DNA from 3 places in the Roseomonas sp. WA12 genome. Region 1 is predicted to be linked to each of the others. Evidence: predicted binding sites of a transcription regulator. Region 1 holds the regulator's gene; each other region holds the start of a gene.

What was found. The regulator LexA, encoded in region 1, represses DNA repair genes until DNA is damaged. The targets are predictions, from matches to a motif close to TGTTCTANNTANGTTC.
Region 2: a site for LexA is predicted at 1,579-1,594, ahead of dinB (DNA polymerase IV). Genes of this name have one in related genera too.
Region 3: a site for LexA is predicted at 1,290-1,305, ahead of recA (recombinase RecA). Genes of this name have one in related genera too.

Annotation. Positions count from the first base shown of each region.
Region 1 covers NZ_CM135108.1:1,223,153-1,225,417, forward strand. The annotation lists gene ACVBD7_RS05885 (ComEC/Rec2 family competence protein) at 1-393, shown strand, start outside; gene lexA (transcriptional repressor LexA) at 478-1,224, opposite strand; gene ACVBD7_RS05895 (molybdopterin molybdotransferase MoeA) at 1,332-2,265, opposite strand, start outside.
Region 2 covers NZ_CM135108.1:3,422,334-3,424,598, forward strand. The annotation lists gene ACVBD7_RS16380 (tripartite tricarboxylate transporter substrate binding protein) at 1-161, shown strand, start outside; gene dinB (DNA polymerase IV) at 339-1,397, opposite strand; gene ACVBD7_RS16390 (hypothetical protein) at 1,960-2,265, shown strand, end outside.
Region 3 covers NZ_CM135108.1:1,082,117-1,084,381, forward strand. The annotation lists gene ACVBD7_RS05215 (ATP-binding protein) at 1-1,236, shown strand, start outside; gene recA (recombinase RecA) at 1,453-2,265, shown strand, end outside.

The DNA.
Region 1 (2,265 bases):
GGCGAGGTGCCGGGCGCGGCCTGTGGCGCGCTCTCCTGCCTACTTCGGCCGCGGGACACGGGTCCGGCTGCCATCCTGCTGCGCCAGCCACCGCGCGAGGCGCCGAGGCCGCGCCGCGGACCGGCTCCGCCACCTCCGCCGGTGCTGGCCGAGACGGGCTGCGGCCAGGCAGCGGTGATGATCTCGTTGGAACCGATCCGCGGCCGCTGCCGTGAGACGCCGCGGGTGGACCGCTTCTCGGTCTGGCGGGATGGGGCCCATGCGATCTGGCTCGCCCGCGACGGTGCCATCATCCTGTCGGACCGCGCGGCGCGGGGGGACCGGCCTTGGGTGCCGCCGGTTCCGACGCCGCGGGCCCAGGCGCAGTCAGAGCCACCCGCGGAGGTGGAATGAAAAAGGGCTGGAGGAAGAAATCCTCCAGCCCCGCATCCTTCTCCGAGTCCGCCGCTGACAGCCTAAACGGGCCCGCCCGGCAGACTAATGGTAGCGGCGGACCAAACCGATGAGGCGGCCCTGAACTTTCACCCGGTCGGGGCCGAAGATGCGCGTCTCGTAGCGGGGATTGGCAGCCTCCAGCGCGATGGAGTTACCGCGGCGGCGGAGCCGCTTCAGCGTCACCTCATTCTCGTCCACCAGCGCGACAACGATCGCGCCGTTATCAGCCACGTCGCCGCGCCGGATGATCACGGTGTCGCCGTCGAGGATGCCGGCGCCCTCCATCGAGTCTCCGGAGACCTCGAGCGCGTAGTGCTCGCCGCCGCCCAGCATCGTGACCGGAACCTCGACGCTCTCGCCGCTGTCGCGGAGCGCCTCGATCGGGAGGCCAGCGGCGATCCGGCCATAGAGCGGCAGCTGCACGGCAGTTGCATCGTTCGCCGTGCGCACGGCGCCGGGCAGGTTCTGGGCAAAGTTGCCGCGGATGACGTTGGGCGCGAAGGCCGGGGAGGCGGGCTGCGCAGCCATTGCCGGCTGCGCGCCGGAGGCCGCGAGCGCTGCACGGGGCGCCAGGCCTTCCGGCACGCGCAGCACTTCCAGGGCCCGGGCGCGATGTGCGCGGCGCTTGAGGAAGCCGCGCTCCTCCAATGCCGTGATCAGGCGGTGAATGCCCGACTTCGACCTAAGATTCAGCGCCTCCTTCATCTCCTCGAAAGAAGGAGAGAAGCCAGTGTCGCGCAGATGCTTGTCGATGAAGGTGAGCAGCTCGTGCTGCTTCCGGGTGAGCATGGTCCGGGCGTCTCCCTGGGCGCGAGTGGCAGGTCTTCTGCACGAACAAACGGGCAACCGACGCGGAAGTTCTATGAAAGTTCTTCCGCGTCGGTCAATGCCGCGCTTCACACGCCTAGAGAGGAAAACAATACAAACTGCACCGCGGAGCCCGCCGGGGCCGCCGGCGCATGGGGGGGGCGCACCACCAACCCGCACGCGCGGGCCAGGGTGGAGAGCATGGAGCTGTCCTGAACAGGGAAGGGCGTCGCGACGTGCGCCCCGTCCGAATCGATCGAAAGATCAGCACGCACATAGTCCTGACGGCGGTCATTCTCCGGCATGTCCTGCCCCAGCCGCGCCGTCACGGTTTCCATCGGCCCTGCCGGGAGGCCACTCAGACGGCGCAGGGCCGGAATCAGGAACACGACGGCACAAACCAGCGCCGAAACGGGATTCCCCGGAAGGCCCAGCATCGGCGTGCCGCGCAGGTCGCCCCAGATCAGCGGCTTGCCCGGCCGCATCGCGATCTTCCAGAAGTCGAGCGAGAAGCCCTGCGGGCCGAGTGCCGCCTGGACCAGATCGTGCTCCCCCACGCTCGCGCCGCCGGTGGTGACCAGCAGGTCACAGCGCCGGGCGTCGCTGGCGGCTGCAGCGATGGCGTCGCGGTCATCGCCCGCGATGGGGAGAACCAGCGGATCGCCGCCCGAGGCACGGACGAGCGCGGCCAGCGCATGGGCGTTGGACGAAACGATGCCGCCGGCCGGGATCGCCTCGCCCGGCAGAACGATCTCGTCCCCAGTGGCGAGGATCCCGATACGTGGGCGGCGATGGACCTGCAGCCAAGGATGGTTGGCCGCCGCGGCCAAGCCGATGTCGCGCGCGGTCAGCCGCTGACCGGCAGGAAGCAGCGTGTCGCCCGCCGTGAAGTCGAGCCCGGCACGGCGGATATGGCGGCCGAGGCGCGGTGCCTCGGTCGGGACGACATGGCCGTCCTCGGCCACGGCATCCTCCTGCAGCAGAACGCTGTCCGCGCCGGGCGGCACGGCACCCCCGGTGAAG
Region 2 (2,265 bases), 2.2 Mb from region 1:
GAGCGATTGCGCGCATCGTCTCCAAGCCCGAATGGGCGGAGAAGGCGCGGCAGCTGGAGCTGCCCATGGCCTATCTGCCCGGTGCGGAGTGGGAGGCGCAGATGCCGGCGCAGGAAGCTCGCTATCGCCAGATCTGGGAGAAGACCCCCTGGCAGCAATGACCTCGTCACGGCAGGCGCCTCGCTGACGGCGTGGCTGGGGTTCCTGATCGGCCCCGGTCATCGGGTGGTCTACGACCCGGAGCCCTGACGAGGACCAGTCAGGATGGCATGAGGAGAGAAGCCCGGCGCGCTGTGCGCTTCGCTCCGTTCGGCAGGATAAGCTAGGCGCGCTCGGCGCTACTTTTTCGCGTCAAATTCGAGGCGCGTCTGCTCCCCGCTCGGGTTTCGGCTCGGAGCGTGATCGAAGCCGGAGACCGTCACGCCGAGGAGCCGCACCTTGCGCGTGAGAGGGTAGAGACTGCGCAGGAGCTCGAGCGCAATCCGGACCAGCGCCGCGCGGTCGCTCACTGGGCTCGGCAGCGTGCGGCTTCGCGTGGCCTGCTGGAAATCCGCCCAGCGCAGCTTCACCGTCACCGTCCGCCCCCGCTGCCCCGTGCTCTCGCACCACGCCCAGACCTCGTCAGCGAGCACCCCGATGCCGCCCTCCACCTCCTCGGGGCGGGCCAGGTCACGGTCGTAGGTTGTCTCGGAGCCGGAGGACTTGCGAGGCCTGTCCGGCACCACGGGCCGGTGGTCCTCGCCTCGCGCGATGGCGTGGAAGTGGGCGCCCGCCTTGCCGAAATGCTGCTGCAGGAAGGCGAGGCTGCGATCGCGCAAGTCCCGCCCTGTGCGGATCCCGAGCACCTCCATGCGGGCCGCCGTTGCCGGCCCGACCCCGTGGAACCGGGAGACCGCCAGTTCCTCGACAAAGCCCGGTCCTTGCTCGGGCGTGATGACGAACATCCCGTTCGGCTTGCGCATGTCGCTCGCGAGCTTGGCCAGGAATTTGTTGTAGGAGACCCCCGCCGAGGCGGTTAGCCCGGTCCGGGCGAGGATCTCGGCACGGATCGTACGGGCGACCGCCGTCGCGGTGGGCAGCCCCGTTCGGTTCTCGGTAACGTCGAGATAGGCCTCGTCGAGCGAGAGCGGCTCCACAAGCGGTGTGTGCTCGAGAAACACCTCCCGGATCTGGGCCGATACCTCCCGGTAGCGATCAAAGCGTGGCGGGACGAAAACCAGATCGGGACAGAGCCGGGCCGCCGTCCTGGATGGCATGGCTGAACGCACCCCGAAAGCACGCGCCTCGTAGCTGGCCGCCGCCACGACTCCGCGCTCCCGCGAGCCGCCCACTGCCAGGGGACGACCCTTCAGCGCCGGATCGTCCCGCTGCTCCACCGACGCGTAGAAGGCGTCCATGTCGACGTGGATGATCTTGCGGGAGGTCACAGGATCCAACCGGACAGCGGTGGAGCGTCGGTGTTGCACCCGTCCAATACTCCGACCACGGCATACCCACCCCTGCTCCACGCTCCGTCATCGGACCCGCCCGGGTCTGGGGAGAACGGGGGCATGGCTCAGGGCAACTCCGAAGCGTCCAGAACGAAGAACGAACACACGCTTATAGATCGTCCGGGCGCCCGGAGCACCCCATGCGCGAACTCCTCCTGTTGCCGGAGACCTGATTGGCGCCACGGATAAGGACATTGCGGGCGGCCGCCGCGCGCCCAGCCTTCGCGATAGCGCGCAAACCAAGAAATTATATTGCCGCCTCTGCCAGCGCCGATACGGGTCCTCGGTGTTACGGCCAGGCGCTTCCAGTCGAGCTTCCAAAGGCGTCGGGCCCTTCCGAATACGAAGGTTTGACTTCAGCCCTCTCTGGGCCACGGCCACATCGTCGCACTAACGTCCAAATCTCCTTCCGAGCAGCTGCACGCATGGACCTGCCGGGCCCGCTCATTCACGCCGATCGGAGGCTTCGTTGCACTCTCCTGACCCAACTTCGCCGCTGCGGCTCGACCAGTCCTCGGTCGAGGACCTCAATGCAGCGCTACGCGTCTATCGCCGCTTGCCTCTCGAGCTGCTGGTTTTCCTGCTCGTCCTGGCCGGCTCGCTCATTGTGCTCCCAATGATCAGCACTGCCCTGTCGCCGCCCTACGGAGTTTACATCCTCGGGACGGGCCTGACGTCGTGGGGCCTCATCCTTCTGCTCGCATGCTTGTTCGGGCTGTTCCGATGGCGAGGTCGGCAGGTTGCCGAGGCGCTGAACGACCCCGAACTGCTCGCG
Region 3 (2,265 bases), 140 kb from region 1:
GAAGGCCAGAGCCCCATCCTCGCCCGCCTCCGCATTGCGCCACTCCCCGAAGGCCGCCGCGCCCTCCTCGCCGAGGACCTCACCGAGCGCACCCGCCGGCGCGAGGAAGCCGAAGCCGGCGAACAGCTCCGCGCCATCGGCCAACTCGCCGGTGGCATCGCGCACGACATCAACAACCTCCTCGCCATCATCCTCGGCGCCATGGATGCGGCCGTCCTCGCCGCCCCCACCACCCGCGAAGACCTCCGCCCCGCCCAGGACGCAGCCGCCCGCGGCGCTGCCCTCGTCCGCCGCCTCCTCGCCTTCGCCCGCCGCCAGCAGCTCGAACCCCGCGTGCTGGACCTCGACGAAGCGGTCTCCGCCGCCCTCCCGATGCTCCGCAGCCTTCTCGGCCCCCGCATCACCCTCGAACTCCGCCAGGCCGCCCTCGGCCGCCGCGTCCGTGTTGACCCCGTCCAGCTCGACCAGGTCCTCCTCAACCTCGCCACCAACGCCCGCGACGCCATGCTGAACGGTGGGGAAGGGGAGGGGCGCCTCACCATCTCCACCGACACCGCCGTCGCCCTGCGCGAAGAGCCCGGCACCCCCGACCCGCTCCCCCCCGGCCGCTACGCCGTCCTCGAGATCGCCGACACCGGTCCCGGCATCTCCGCGGACATCCTCCCCCGCATCTTCGAACCCTTCTTCACCACCCGCGCCACCCAGGGCGGCACCGGCCTCGGCCTCGCCACCGTCCACGGCGTCGTCCGCCAGTCCGGCGGCGCCATGCAGATCGAGAGCCGCCCCGGCCTCACCCGCTTCCGCATCAACCTCCCGCGCCACGAGGGCGAGCCCGAACAAACTCCCGCCCCACCCCCTCCATCCCCGGCCACCATCTCCACTGGCCGCCACATCCTCCTCGTGGACGACGAAGCCCCCCTTCGCCGCCTCGCCGCCGTCGCCCTCGAACGCGCCGGCCACAGGGTCACCCAGGCCGAGGACGGCGACACCGCCCTCGAACTCATCGAAGCCGGCCTCACCCCCGACGCCATGGTCTCCGACATCGCCATGCCGGGCCTCGACGGCGTAGCCCTCGCCCACGCCGTCCGCACCCACCGCCCAACCCTCCCCATCGTCCTCGTCAGCGGCTACGCCGAAGCGGCACTCGGCACCGAACTCGGCCGCGACAGCATCACCTTCCTCCCCAAACCCTACCGCCCGGCCGAGCTCGTGGACCTCGTCGCCACCCTCCCGTAACCGGCCCGAAATCCACCCCGCGAACCCCGAAACGTCTTGCTTTTCGCGGGGGTGAACATAATATGAACAGCACGGACCAGGGCGGCGCTCGCGCTTGTGCGCAACCGCCCCGGCCGTTTAACAAGCGCGTGAGGGCGTGGGTCCCAGACCCACCGAATCATCCGCCGGCGGTACGCAGAAATCGCGTCCGCCGAACGCCAAGGGGCTACTTCCACAATGGAAAAGAACAAGGCTCTCGAAGCCGCTCTCTCCCAGATCGAGCGCTCCTTCGGGAAGGGCTCCATCATGCGGATGGGCGGCAAGCAGATTAATGAGGATGTGGAGGTCATCTCCACCGGCTCCCTCGGCCTCGACCTCGCGCTCGGCATCGGCGGCCTCCCCAAGGGCCGCGTCATCGAGATCTACGGCCCGGAATCCTCGGGCAAGACCACCCTTGCCCTCCAGTGCGTCGCCGAAGCCCAGAAGAAGGGCGGCACCTGCGCCTTCATCGACGCCGAGCACGCGCTCGACCCCGGCTACGCCCGCAAACTCGGCGTGGACGTGGACAACCTCCTCATCTCCCAGCCTGACGCCGGTGAGCAGGCGCTGGAAATCGCCGACACCCTCGTCCGCTCCGGCGCGATCGACGTGCTGGTGATCGACTCCGTTGCCGCCCTCGTCCCCCGCGCTGAGCTCGAGGGCGAGATGGGCGACAGCCACGTCGGCCTGCACGCCCGCCTGATGTCCCAGGCGCTGCGCAAGCTGACCGGCTCCATCGCCCGCTCCAACTGCATGATGATCTTCCTCAACCAGATCCGGTTGAAGATCGGCGTCATGTTCGGCAACCCGGAGACGACCACGGGCGGCAACGCGCTGAAGTTCTACGCCTCCATCCGCATGGAAATCCGCCGCATCGGCCAGATCAAGGATCGGGAAGAGGTCGTCGGTAACCAGACCCGCGTGAAGGTGGTGAAGAACAAGATGGCCCCGCCGTTCCGGCAGGTCGAGTTCGACATCATGTACGGCGAAGGCGTCTCCAAGGTCGGCGAG